One region of the Blautia massiliensis (ex Durand et al. 2017) genome, then DNA from elsewhere that is predicted to be linked to it. Evidence: riboswitches for the same ligand, from Rfam matches in the RefSeq annotation. Region 1 holds a riboswitch; the other holds the start of a gene.

Region 1 (7,117 bases):
ATGGAGATGCAGTTTCATCAGATCTGGTAGCAGGTACATTTAAGCCTTCCGATGTAACCTGCAAGGCACAGGATTCTTATGAATATCCGTTTCTGGGACTGAAGCTTTCGCTTTCGAAGGAGCTGTTAAAGCAGATCAAGGACCAGAGCATTGCAATGCTTACCACGGAAGATCTTGAGAATCAGACCAATGCAGTGACATATGCTTATGTAAGCTGGAGCAAAATGACAGAGGAACAGAAAAACGCCGAAATACAGAAGATGGGAACAGGATATGACGACTGGGTGGCAAGTCTGGACAGAATTGGCACAATTGGCGTTTATGACGAAGCTTCACAGAAAAAGCTGGATGAGATCACTGGCTGTACAGAGCATAAAGAGCTTGGAAGCAGCAGTGACGGGAAATACAAATATTATCTGAGCACCAACAAAGATGCAGATGAAAAGCTGACAAAGGAGCTGGGAAAGATCAAAACCGACATTACGGAAATGGCACCGTATCAGAATATTTCCGTGTTTGACCAGCCACAGGATACCAGCGTCAACCCGGAGGATGTAAAATCTGTAGGAAAATTTGAAACAACAGGAATAGATGGAAAAACATATACAGAAAAAGTATTCAGTGACTATGACCTGACGCTGGTAAATGTTTTTACAACCTGGTGTTCACCATGTGTAAAAGAAATTCCGGAACTTCAGGAGCTTTATAAAGAAATGAAAGATAAAGGCGTCGGAGTAGCAGGCGTGGTGCTTGATACTACAGATGAAAAGGGAAATCAGGACGAGGAGGCTGTAAAAAAAGCAGGCATTCTTCAGGAAAAAACAAAAGCAAAATATCCGTTCCTGATACCGGATACTACTATGATGAATGGCCGTCTGCAGGGGATTTCCGCATTTCCTGAAACATTTTTTGTTGACAAAGATGGAAACATTGTAGGCGATACCTATACAGGAAGCCATACACTGGACGAATGGAAGGAAATCGTGGAAAAAGAGCTTAAAAACGTTTCAAAGTAAAAGATGATCATTACGGAGAGTGAAAAAATGATTCGGAAAATAACAGAATCCAGGTGGATCGGACCTGCTCTGGCGGTTTTGGGAATTTTACTGATGATACTGGGAATCTGCAGGGGCGAGGTGTCTGTAGTTTTTACAAAAGCGATCAACATCTGTATGGAGTGTATTGGCATTGGATAATAAGAAGATGAAAATAAATGAATGGCCGCGGCATGGGATCCAGGCATTGTGGGCGGCCCTTACAAACAGTCACATATCAGGGTTTATAACTGGAAAGATCTATACCGGAAAACTGAAAAATGTATGTGTTCCGGGGCTGAACTGTTATTCCTGCCCCGGGGCAAGAGGGGCCTGTCCCATTGGTTCCCTTCAGGCTGTGATCGGAAGCTGGAACTTCAAGATGGCATATTATGTAGCTGGATTTCTGATCTTTGTGGGAGCGCTGCTTGGAAGACTGGTGTGCGGATTTCTCTGCCCCTTTGGACTGATCCAGGATCTGTTGAACAAGATTCCTTTTCCAAAGAAGATCCGGACATTTCGGGGAGATAAGCTTCTGCGAAAACTGAAATATGTGATCTTTCTTGTATTTGTGATCATACTTCCCATGTTTGTAGTAGATATCATGGGCCAGGGAGCACCATATTTCTGCAAGCTGATCTGCCCGGCAGGAACGCTGGAGGGAGGTATCCCGCTGGTGCTGCTGAACAAATCCATGCGAAGTGCAGTAGGCTGGCTGTACATATGGAAAAATACAATCCTGGTGATCACCATTATCTTATCAATTATGATATACCGGCCATTCTGTAAGTATATCTGTCCGCTGGGAGCTTTTTATTCGGTATTTAATAAAGTTTCCGTTTTTCGTTACAGAGTAGATAAAGAAAAATGTGTTCACTGCGGAAAATGCAGAAATATCTGCCAGATGGAGGTCGATCCGACGGAAAATCCAAACAGTACAGAATGCATCCGATGTGGAAGATGTAAAAAGATATGTCCGACACAGGCGATCCGGTGTGGGTTTGCAGGCAAAAATCAGACCTGAATTACTTTAAAAGTGAATTTCCGGATATCAAGTGCCGTTGTTATTGTGAACAGTACGTTTGGAAGTAAAGACATATTTCCGGATTGGGCAAAGAGGAAATTATCATGGAATTGACGAAAAACAGAATTTTCCTTATAACATTCAGTATCTGATGAATAGTACGGAAAACTGAAATGATTCAGAAAATTAGATTGAACTCACTTTAAAAGTGAAAAAATAATTTGACGATTTCTTGACAAGTACTAATAAATATGTTAGTATTCAATCATCAAATTAATAAAGTCTTCGGTGACTGACGGAATTGTGGGATAACCACGAGGGAGCCGGAGATTCGATGAGTCGACCGTCTGGGCAGTATTTGAAGAAATTCAGATACTGCTCTTTTTTATGGGATAAAAAGATCCGGACGGTTGCTGTGGAGAAAGGAGAACATTATGGGATTCAAAAGTGACATCGAGATCGCACAGGAGTGCACAATGGAGCCAATTACCAAGATTGCGGAGAAAGCAGGTATTGATGACAAGTATCTGGAGCAGTATGGTAAATACAAAGCAAAGATCGACTATAATCTCCTGAAAGAAACAGACAAAAAAGACGGCAAACTGATTCTTGTAACAGCTATCAACCCGACACCGGCCGGGGAAGGAAAAACAACTACAACGGTAGGTCTTGCAGATGGAATGCAGAGACTTGGAAAAAATGTTATGGTAGCTCTTCGTGAGCCATCCCTGGGACCGGTATTCGGTGTCAAAGGTGGTGCGGCAGGCGGCGGTTATGCACAGGTAGTTCCGATGGAGGATATCAACCTTCATTTTACCGGTGATTTTCATGCGATCGGTGCGGCAAACAACCTTCTTGCAGCAATGATCGACAACCATATCTTCCAGGGTAATGAGCTGAATATCGACCCGAGAAAGATCACATGGAGACGTTGCGTGGATATGAACGACCGTCAGCTTCGTAATGTAGTAGACGGACTTGGCGGAAGAACAAACGGTATGCCGCGTGAAGACGGATATGACATCACTGTAGCATCTGAGATTATGGCAGTTCTCTGTCTGGCAAGTGATATCAAGGATCTGAAAGAGAGACTTTCCAGAATCATCATCGGATATACTTACGGCAAAGTTGCTGAGCAGAAACCGGTAACAGCAGGAGATCTCCACGCAGAGGGTGCTATGACAGCACTTCTGAAGGATGCCCTGAAACCAAACCTTGTTCAGACACTGGAGCATGTTCCGGCGATCGTTCACGGCGGACCATTCGCAAACATCGCTCACGGATGTAACTCCGTAACCGCTACAAAGATGGCTATGAAGCTTGCTGATTATGCCATCACAGAGGCTGGATTCGGTGCTGACCTTGGAGCAGAGAAATTCCTGGATATCAAGTGCCGTATGGCAGGTCTTACACCAAGTGCCGTTGTTATCGTAGCAACCGTACGTGCTCTGAAATATAATGGTGGCGTTGCAAAAGCAGATCTTAACAATGAGAACCTTGAGGCTCTTGAAAAAGGTATCCCGAACCTTCTGAAGCATGTAAGCAATATCAAAAATGTATACAAGCTTCCATGTGTGGTAGCTATTAACGCATTTCCGACCGATACCAAGGCAGAGCTTGATTTTGTGGAAGCAAAATGCAAGGAGCTTGGCGTAAACGTAGCACTTTCCGAGGTATGGGCAAAAGGTGGCGAAGGCGGAATCAAGCTCGCTGAGGAAGTAATCCGTCTTGTTGAAGAGCCGAATGACTTCACATATGCTTATGAACTGGAAGGCTCCATCGAGGATAAGCTGAACCAGATTGTACAGAAGGTTTACGGTGGAAAGAAAGTGGTTCTTACAGCAAATGCCCAGAAGCAGGCGAAACAGCTGGAGGCACTTGGATTTGGCAACTGCCCGATCTGTGTAGCTAAGACCCAGTACAGCTTAACAGACGACCAGACAAAGCTTGGTGCTCCGACAGATTTCGAGGTAACAGTAAGAAATCTTAAGATTTCCGCAGGTGCAGGCTTTATTGTTGCATTGACAGGTGAGATCATGACCATGCCAGGCCTTCCGAAAGTACCGGCAGCAACCAAGATCGACGTAGACGAGAGCGGTAAGATCACAGGACTGTTCTGATATAAAGTATAGAGAGTTAGTTTTTGAGGGGAATTCAGATAAAAAGCGGTAGAACCTGCAGAAATAGAGGTTCTGCCGCTTTTTCTTATACTATAATAATGCAATCTCTTTACAGGGGTGATAAAATATAGTGTAGTTAAAAGGAATGCTATAGAAAAAAATGTAGAGATAAATGAATGTGGGGAAAAATATGGTATACACATGCAAATATAAATCGCTAATCGGAGATATTTTACTTGCCGCAGATGAAATCGGACTTACCGGTCTGTGGCTTGAAGGACAGAAATATTTTGCAAATACACTTCCGGAAGATTATGTTCCACAGGAAACGAAAATTCTCACAGAAGCAAAAAAATGGCTGGATGTATATTTCGCCGGTGAAGAACCGAACTTTACTCCACCACTTCATCCGAACGGTTCAACATTCAGAAAGGCAGTGTGGCAGATTTTACTGGAGATTCCCTACGGACAGACGATCACATATGGAGAAATTGCGCGCAGAATTGCAGTGATGAAAAACACTTCCCATATGTCCGCCCAGGCAGTAGGCGGTGCGGTTGGACATAATGAAATTTCCATTATCATTCCCTGCCATCGAGTCGTAGGAACAAATGGAAGCTTAACGGGATACGCCGGAGGAATTGACAAAAAAATTTCACTTCTTAAGCTGGAACATACAGATATGAGCCGTTTGTTTGTTCCAAAGAAAGGAACTGCACTGTAAAACTCAGGCTGAGAGGACGGTCTGGTGCAGGCGTCCACGAAAAGACAGATATTTTATTTATGAAAGCATGCTATGAAAATTGCCAGCAGGATTTCGGAGGAATAATTATGGGAAAAATACTGGATGAAGATTTAATCTACGAGATACTGTCCGTGGTGGAAGAGATACCTGAAGGAAAAGTGGCCTCCTACGGACAGATCGCACGTCTGATCGGGCGGGATAAAAATTCACGTCTTGTAGGAAAAGTCTTAGGTATGGCAGAATTTTACGGAAAGTATCCCTGCCACAGAGTTGTGAACCATGCAGGGCGTACTGCACCAGGCTGGAGAGAGCAGAAGATGCTTCTGGAAGATGAGGGTGTGGGATTTAAGGCAAATGGATGCGTGGATATGAAGCAGCATCAGTGGGAGGAGTAGTGTTTTATGAATTGCAGAGATATGATGCAGATCCCGGAGCTTACAGAAGTTCTGAAGCTGAAAGCAGGGGAAAACGGTCTGGAGCAGTCTGTTCGATGGATCTATTTTGCAGACTGCCTGCAGTGCGTCAAAAGTGAATACAGGATTGAAAGCTATATCCATGGAGGAGAATTTGTAGTTCTGACAAACCCAAGTGTCACAGATGACAGCCGGAAACTTCTGGAACTGATCCGCCAGATGTATGAACATGGAATCACGGCACTTGGAATCAACGAAGGTCAGATTTCCGAGGAGCTGATGAGATACTGCGAAGAAAAAAATCTTCCATTGTTTGAACTGTCGGAAAAGTATCCGTTGATCGATCTCTCTCAGATCATCTGCCGGAAACTCGTGCTGGAAGAGAACGACAGAAACGCCGCAGAGCAGCTGTTTTCGTCCATTTTGGATGCAGAACATTTAAGCAGGGAGCGGGTAATGGCGCAGGCCAGATATCTGAACATTGATCTTGAAGGCAGCTTTTTTGTAGCGGAATTTGCGTTTGCTTCCGAAAACACAGAAAGCGGGTGGGAGGACGATGATTCTCTGGCAGCAGGGAGAAATGTGAAGCGGATGCTCCGTGCTGAATTTTCCAGCTTCATAAAGCAGGACATCCTAATCCTTCCCCAGGCAGGCTCTATCCTCGCACTGATCCCGGACAGAGAGGAAACAGAAAGCTGTATAAAGGAAATTTTTTCAGGGATTGTAGACCGTGCACAGCGGGAATATGGCCTGGATCTTCGAATCGGTGTTGGAAACAGCAAGGCATATCTGGACGAAATCAAAAAAAGCAGAAACGAATCTTCCGCAGCACTTCGGGCGGCAGAAGTTTCCGGCTTGAAAGGGAAGATATTTTTTTACAGGGACCAGGGAATTTATACATTGCTTTCTCATGTGGATGATATCAGAATCCTGGATACCTATGTGGAAGAAAAACTTGGAAAACTGTTGCAGGCAGATGAATTGAACGATGGAAAATTAAGCGAAACACTGGAAAATTATCTGAACTGCAGCTGTAATGCAAAAAAGACAGCGGAGGAGATGTTTTTCCACAGAAATACATTAAATTACAGGCTGAAAAAGATACGGGAGATTCTGGACTGTGATCTTGAGAAGTTGGATACCTGTCTGGAATTGAAGCTGGCATTTTTAATCTGGAGATATCGGTATCGTGGATAACAGAAATCCGGGAAGCCGTGGCTGGCAGAATAATAAATCTTAGACAGCAGGTGTAAAAATCCAGAATGTGAGTGGGAAATCTACGGATTGGATATGCGAAAAAACTGAGATTGCAAGTTGTGCACCGTGCACAAAAAACATGCAACATAAAGCCTATTGATTTCATACCGGAAAATGCTATAATCTACCTAAATCAAAAAACAAAACAACATAGCAGATAAACGACAAAGGCGTCGGATGATAATACATCCGGCGTCTGTTTTTTTGCTTCCGAAGAGAACTCCGAGAGGAGTCCGGCAGGCAGAAAAACCGTGACCAGATAAAGGAGGAGAAGTATTATGACAGCAGCAGAATTAGCAACCGCATTACCGGAGATCGTAACCGCACAGGTTCCGGGACCGAAATCAAAAGAACTTCTTGACAGAAGAGACGGGGCAATCCCGAAAGCACTTTGCGGAAAAACATATCCGATCTGCATCAAGCAGGGATCTGGAGCTATGTTTGAAGATATGGACGGAAATAAATTCCTCGACTGGGTCGGCGGTGTGGGAGTCCTGAATATCGGATATTCTCATCCGGAAGTG
Region 2 (7,117 bases), 1.6 Mb from region 1:
AAAGCGTATCACTCTTCGCCAAAACATTTACTGTATTTCCCGCCCCATCATCGATCTGAAACTGCTGAGGTGTTTTTTTCTCCTTTGTATATGTATCCAGTGTTGCTTCATATCCCAGTACCTCTGCTGATACGGATGCAGGGAAAAGCATAGAAGCACATAAAATAACTGCCAGAAGCTTTTTTCGCATGAAATCTTGCCTCCTTTCTTCCGGCATTCTACGGTTTGTCCCGACTATCATAGCATATCAGATCATATTTTGCAATTTCACAGGACAGTCTTCAGAAATTTTTAACAAAAAGATCATATTTTTTAACTGGTCAAATCTATCCGTAACGGATACAATACTTATATGAATATAAAACACAAGAAACCAACCCTTACTAAAAAACAGCGCCACAGACTCCGTGTACAGCAGGTGCGAAGGCAGAAGATCTTTCTGACATGTCTTTTTCTGCTGATCGTGGGCTGTATCCTTCTGCGTTTTTCCAAATTTTCCGGCAGGCAGGAGGAAGCCCATCAGATCAATGCAGCCTGTGAAGCTTATCGCGATGAGGTTTCCAGCGAAGCAGCACAATATGATATGTCCGACTATGTAGACCTGATCCTGGCTGTGATGATGCAGGAAAGCTCCGGACAGGGTACCGATCCCATGCAGTCCTCAGAAGGAGCCTACAACACCAGATATCCGCAGCAGCCCAATGGTATCACAGATCCTTCTTACTCTATTTCCTGTGGCATCCAGGAACTGAAATATGCTCTGGATAAAGCCGGCTGTACCGGTCCGACTGATCTTTCCAAAATCCGTCTGGCTCTGCAGGCATACAATTTCGGAGCCGATTCCTATTTTGCTTATCTGGAAGAAAACGGTCAGACTGTGTGGACGGCCCAAAGTGCTCAGGCCTTTGCTCAGATGGCAAGCGGCAACACACAACGTGATGAAGATGATCCCCTTCATGATCCTGCCGGTCCATGGGACTATGGTGACCAATACTATCCGGATCATGTTTTGCGCTATTACCACTTAGACAATAACTCATAAACCACCGAAATATTGTCATATACAAGTTCTATTTCAGATGTCTGGAATAAACTTTATATGTTGTATATAATTTCAAAAAAATTCCAAAAAACATTTGACAGAATATAAAATTTATGCTAATATATGTCTTGTCGCTGAGGGAAATACTTGAAGCGATAAAGCATATGCGATAGTGGCGTAGTTGGTAACGCGCGACCTTGCCAAGGTCGAGACCGCGGGTTCGAGCCCCGTCTATCGCTCTTCAGAACTCTGAGTTTTTCAGAGTTCTTTTTTTATTTTTAAAACTATCCTTTTTCGATCAAAAAGTCCCGAGTCTGATCTCTTTTTTCCAGAAATCCAGATTCGGGACTTTATATTTTTATCTTTTATTTCAGCTGCATATCATGGCCAAGGCCTGCATCTTTTAGTGGTGGAAAAGGCGGATTCCTGTAAATGCCATCACCATTCCATACTTATTACATGTATCGATAACTGCGTCATCACGTACAGATCCACCCGGCTCTGCAATATATTTTACACCGCTCTTATATGCGCGCTCGATATTATCACTGAACGGGAAGAATGCATCGGATCCCAGTGTCACGCCGGTAAGACCATCCAGCCATGCTCTCTTCTCTTCTTTTGTGAACACTTCCGGCTTCTCTGTGAATGTCTTTTCCCATGCACCATCTGCAAGGACATCCATATATTCCTCACCAATGTAAACATCAATGGCATTATCTCTCTCCGCACGTGTGATCGTGTCTTTAAACGGAAGCTCCAGTACCTTCGGGCACTGACGGAGATACCAGTTATCTGCTTTCTGGCCTGCAAGGCGTGTACAATGTACACGAGACTGCTGTCCTGCACCAACGCCGATAGCCTGTCCGTCCTTAACAAAGCATACAGAATTGGACTGTGTATATTTCAGGATGATCAGAGAAACCTTCATATCTCTCTTGGCTTCTTCCGTAAGATCTTTATTCTCTGTTACAATATTGGAGATCAGCGCATCATCAATTGCCAGCTCCTGACGGCCCTGCTCAAAGGTGACTCCAAATACCTGTTTGTGCTCCAAAAGTTCCGGAACATAGTTTTCATCGATCTGAATCACATTGTAATTGCCTTTTTTCTTCTGCTTCAGAATTTCAAGAGCCTCCTCTGTATATCCTGGTGCGATCACACCATCAGAAACCTCTCTCTTGATCAGCATTGCGGTATCTTTATCACAGACATCAGAAAGAGAAATAAAATCACCAAATGATGACATACGATCTGCACCTCTTGCTCTTGCATACGCACATGCAAGCGGGGAAAAATTCTTCCAGTCCATATCATTTACCCAGTAGATCTTTGCCAGTGTCTCATTCAGCGGAAGTCCGATGGAAGCACCTGCCGGAGATACATGCTTAAATGAAGTTGCTGCCGGAAGTCCGGTTGCTTTCTTAAGGTCACGTACCAGCTGCCAGCCATTAAAGGCATCCAGGAAGTTGATGTATCCTGGTCTTCCGGAGAGTACCTGGATCGGAAGCTCACTTCCATCTGCCATATAGATCTTTGATGGTTTCTGATTTGGGTTACATCCGTATTTTAACTGTAATTCTTTCATGAAAAAGCTCCTCCGTTCTCTGTGATATCCCTATTTTCTTATTTATTCTTGTTTACGATCCTGGATTCATAATTTCCTGTCTCAATGTCAATAAAACGAACAAAGAGAGAAACTTTATTATCCTGGTTCAGGCTCTTCCAGAGGAGATCCGTAAACTCATCAATATCGTTTGGGATCTCTACCAGCTTCGGCTCTCCCTCGAAACTTGGAAGTGGATTTCCATCGCATTTATAAGTATGGATAAAACGTCCCTGTCCTGCCGCCGCATTCTCATAGGCGAATGTATAACGAAGACAGGAATCCGGATTTCCGTTATTGCTCTTTAAAATAGACATCGCATAATTGAATTTACCGTTTTCAACATGAAGAACGCCTGAAATACGAGGTGTATAGTTCGGCGCATCCGGCTCAAACTCTCTGCTGCGGAGAGACTGTTCAAAGGTGAGCTGTCTGTCCATTCCCTCATAGATCGTATCTGTCTGATCACCGTTTGTTACGATGGTCTTATTTCCAAGGACACGTACCGGTGCATAAATGATCAGGCTCGGGTCTGTAAGCTTGGATGGATCAAAAGCCTGTGTACGGATTCCTTCCCCATCCTCAACAAAAATACGGTTTCTGCTGTTCTCGCTTCTTCCCATAATAAAATATGCAGTAACTGCATGTTTCCCGTCAGCGGAACGTCCGATCACAATTCCTCTTCCCGGATAGGAATTTTCTTTCAGTTCTTTTTCAAGTGAAAATGTCGTCATTTTTCACAGTCCTCCTTGTCTAATGTAAGGCCCGGGGTTTACCCCAGGATATGAACGGTAACAAAAAACCGCCTGGACACCCCTTATCAGGCTGCCCAGGCGGTCGGCTTCTCACTTCACTGCACTCCCTGTAGGTAATCCTACTTTCCGCCAGTCATGCAGCTTCTGCTGTTATACTACAATACTTCTTCTTAATTTTCAAGCCCCTATTTTCAGAAATTATTTTTCCAGACTTCTTGTTGCTCACAAAATAAACAATAACACTTTATTTCCCCTGTAATGCATAATCTGTCTGGATCTGTGCTGCAATGTCTGATTTCATCTGGATCCATGCATCGGGATTTTCCACATAATACTTCGGACAGTCTTTACCTGTGACATCATAATGACGGATCACCTGATCCGAAGTCAGTCCAAAGCGTGTACAAAGCCACGCTGTCAGCTTTACCGCCGAATCATAGGTTGCTGTATTAAACTGCCCTGTTTCATCCGGATGGCAGCATTCAATGGATATGGTATCTACATTTCTGGAATTTGTGGCATAGGATATTTCCGAAGTAGGGATACATTGTACCACTTCTCCCTCCAACCCTATCACAAAATGACTGCTGACTTTGTTGTCCTGCGTTGTCGCAAGATTTTCAAAATAATTCCGGTTGGATACGGCAGTAGATCCCGGATTGGCCGTATAATGAATGGCTATATAATTTACCTGTTCCATAGAAATCTGTGGTCTGGAATAGGAATTCGGTGTCAGAAGCTCCACATCAATAAAAGGTGCTCCTTCTGCCTGCCATTGTTCCGGTCCGCCATTTCCGCTGGCATTCCCGGATATTTCTTCCTGTCCGGACTGAGTTTCACTCTGTTCCATGCGCATCTCAAAAAATGCGTATCCTAACGCACACGCAGCAAAAGCAACGATCACAATGATACATATCAGCACAATCCTCTGCAGGATCTTGATCGGGTTCTTTTTTCTCAAAGACTTCTTTTTTCTTCTGGAAGACCCGGAGGAAGTTTTCTTTACGGAAACAGGCCGCCCGCTATGGGACGGCCTGGGTGACTTTTTACCGGTCTTACCTTTTTTTCCTTTATTATTCATCTACACTGTAGTTTGGAGCCTCTTTTGTGATGTGGATGTCATGTGGATGTGACTCTTTAAGAGATGCAGCTGAAATCTTGATGAATCTGCCTGTTGTCTTAAGCTTCTCAATATTTTCTGCTCCACAGTAACCCATACCGGATCTTAAACCACCGATCAGCTGGAATACGGTATCCTCAACATGTCCTTTATACGCAACACGGCCCTCAACACCCTCCGGCACAAGCTTCTTTGCATTCTCCTGGAAATAACGATCCTTGCTGCCATTCTCCATAGCTGCGATAGATCCCATTCCACGATATACTTTATATTTTCTGCCCTGATAAAGCTCGAATGTTCCCGGACTCTCATCGCATCCTGCGAACATGCTTCCCATCATGCAGACATTGGCACCTGCTGCGATGGCCTTGGTGATATCTCCGGAATATTTGATACCACCGTCTGCAATGATCGGAATTCCGTAGCTGTTAGCCACTTCATAACAATCCATAACTGCAGTAACCTGCGGAACACCAATACCTGCAACAACACGTGTTGTACAGATAGATCCCGGTCCGATACCAACCTTGACTGCATCTACTCCAGCCTCGATCAGAGCCTTGGTAGCTTCGCCTGTTGCAACATTACCTGCGATTACCTGAAGCTCCGGATATGTTGCCTTGATCTCGCGGACTGCTTTTAGAATGTTTTCTGAATGACCATGTGCAGAATCAATTACGATCACATCTACATTAGCTTTCACAAGCGCATCAACACGTGCAAGCACATTTGCTGTGATGCCAACCGCAGCACCACAGAGAAGTCTTCCCTGTGCATCCTTGGCTGCAAGCGGATACTTGATCTGTTTCTCGATATCCTTGATGGTAATAAGTCCTTTTAAATTAAAGTCATCATCTACAATGGGTAATTTCTCCTTACGGGATTTCGCAAGGATCTTCTTGGCATCCTCAAGTGTGATTCCTTCCTTAGCTGTGATCAGTCCTTCTGAAGTCATGCACTCCTTGATCTTTCTGCTGAAATCTGTCTCAAATTTAAGATCACGGTTTGTGATAATACCTACCAGTTTTCTGCCTTCTGTGATCGGAACACCGGAAATACGGTATTTCGCCATCAGGTCATTGGCATCCTTCAGTGTATGCTCTGCTGAAAGATAAAATGGATCGGTGATAACACCGTTCTCAGAACGTTTAACTTTGTCAACCTCTTCTGCCTGTGCCTCAATGGACATATTCTTGTGAATGATACCGATACCACCCTGTCTGGCCATAGCAATTGCCATTCTGTGCTCTGTAACTGTGTCCATTCCCGCACTCATCATGGGGATATTCAGCTTTACTTTCTTGGTTAAATACGTTGAAACATCAACCTGATTCGGAATTACTTTAGAATAAGCCGGAACCAGCAGGACATCATCAAACGTAATGCCTTCACCAATAATAGTACCCATTGCATTTCCTCCCTTTGTGTAAGATATTTTAAATTTGTGAACTAGTGTAACAAAAAACAAGATTCATGTCAATCCAAAAAAACTTTACTCGGTGCAGAATTTTTCATGGTATTGGCAAGTTCATCATCCAGCTCCAGGATCACCTTGCAGGTTTCTCCGCTGTCTCTTACGATCATGGCATAGCGCTTATGATCCTCAATACCTGAGGAAAAGTCTACGGTTTTCATCTTCTGATTTCCGTTGTAATAATCCATTCTGTGGGATTTCAGAGGTGCCACAAGATCAGCCTCCGCAAGCTGAAGTGATTTTACTCTTTTCCTCTTTGACTTGGACATGATCATATCAATATCCAGTTCCCCGTTAACAAACAGATATTCATATTCCAGGTCTGTTTTCGGAATTACAAAATAGCATGCAACACCAAGAGCGATAGCCGGAACCAGAAGAAGTGCATTCAGCACCAGACCTCCCAGAACCATGATCACGGTCAGTGCAATAAGACCGTATTTTATAGCAAGATCCTTCCCTGTCTGTTTCTTCTTTACCAGAAGTTCTGAATATAAGTCACTCATTTGCTTCTTCCTTTCGTAATTTACTGATTTCTTTTGATTATAGCACAAAAAGAGAGCCGCGTCCATGACGCAGGCCCTCTCATTTTGTAAATTATTTACCTGCCTGCTTGAAATTACATCATTCCCATTCCCGGGTTTGGTGCCGGAGCAGGAGTATCCTCTTTGATCGTAGAAACTACAGCCTCTGTTGTAAGAAGTGTAGATGCAACACTTGTTGCGTTCTGAAGTGCACTTCTTGTAACCTTTGCAGGATCAAGGATTCCATTCTCAACCATGTTTACATATTTCTCATTCAGAGCATCAAAGCCTGTACCTACCTCAGACTCTCTTACCTTGTTGATGATAACAGCGCCTTCCAGTCCTGCGTTTGCAGCAATGTGGAACAACGGAGCCTCAAGGGCTTTCAGGATCACATAAGCACCTGTCTTCTCATCTCCCTCAAGTGTTGCTGCAAGTTTTGCAACCTCTTTGGAAGCATGGATGTAAGCAGATCCGCCGCCTGCGATGATACCTTCCTCAACAGCTGCTCTTGTTGCTGCAAGAGCATCCTCAAGACGAAGCTTTGCTTCTTTCATCTCTGTCTCAGTAGCAGCACCTACACGGATAACAGCTAC

The links. A riboswitch is a leader RNA that binds a small molecule or an ion and turns the genes downstream of it on or off. The one in region 1 is predicted to bind ZMP and ZTP.
Region 2: it holds a riboswitch for ZMP and ZTP, as region 1 does, so the genes downstream of both, V9W66_RS15745 (IMP cyclohydrolase) here and V9W66_RS04350 (formate--tetrahydrofolate ligase) in region 1, are expected to answer to the same signal.

What each region holds. Positions count from the first base shown of each region.
Region 1 covers NZ_CP146725.1:895,129-902,245, reverse strand. The annotation lists gene V9W66_RS04365 (TlpA family protein disulfide reductase) at 1-1,016, shown strand, start outside; gene V9W66_RS04360 (CD1871A family CXXC motif-containing protein) at 1,044-1,196, shown strand; gene V9W66_RS04355 (4Fe-4S binding protein) at 1,204-2,058, shown strand; ZMP/ZTP riboswitch at 2,337-2,418, shown strand; gene V9W66_RS04350 (formate--tetrahydrofolate ligase) at 2,493-4,178, shown strand; gene V9W66_RS04345 (methylated-DNA--[protein]-cysteine S-methyltransferase) at 4,369-4,902, shown strand; gene V9W66_RS04340 (MGMT family protein) at 5,010-5,318, shown strand; gene V9W66_RS04335 (PucR family transcriptional regulator) at 5,325-6,533, shown strand; gene V9W66_RS04330 (aspartate aminotransferase family protein) at 6,872-7,117, shown strand, end outside.
Region 2 covers NZ_CP146725.1:3,349,859-3,356,975, reverse strand. The annotation lists gene V9W66_RS15765 (3D domain-containing protein) at 1-190, opposite strand, end outside; gene V9W66_RS15760 (lysozyme family protein) at 353-1,042, shown strand; tRNA gene V9W66_RS15755 (tRNA-Gly) at 1,209-1,281, shown strand; gene V9W66_RS15750 (phosphoribosylaminoimidazolecarboxamide formyltransferase) at 1,446-2,630, opposite strand; gene V9W66_RS15745 (IMP cyclohydrolase) at 2,669-3,382, opposite strand; ZMP/ZTP riboswitch at 3,469-3,550, opposite strand; gene V9W66_RS15740 (peptidoglycan recognition protein family protein) at 3,648-4,364, opposite strand; gene guaB (IMP dehydrogenase) at 4,477-5,931, opposite strand; gene V9W66_RS15730 (DUF6106 family protein) at 6,000-6,503, opposite strand; gene groL (chaperonin GroEL) at 6,617-7,117, opposite strand, start outside.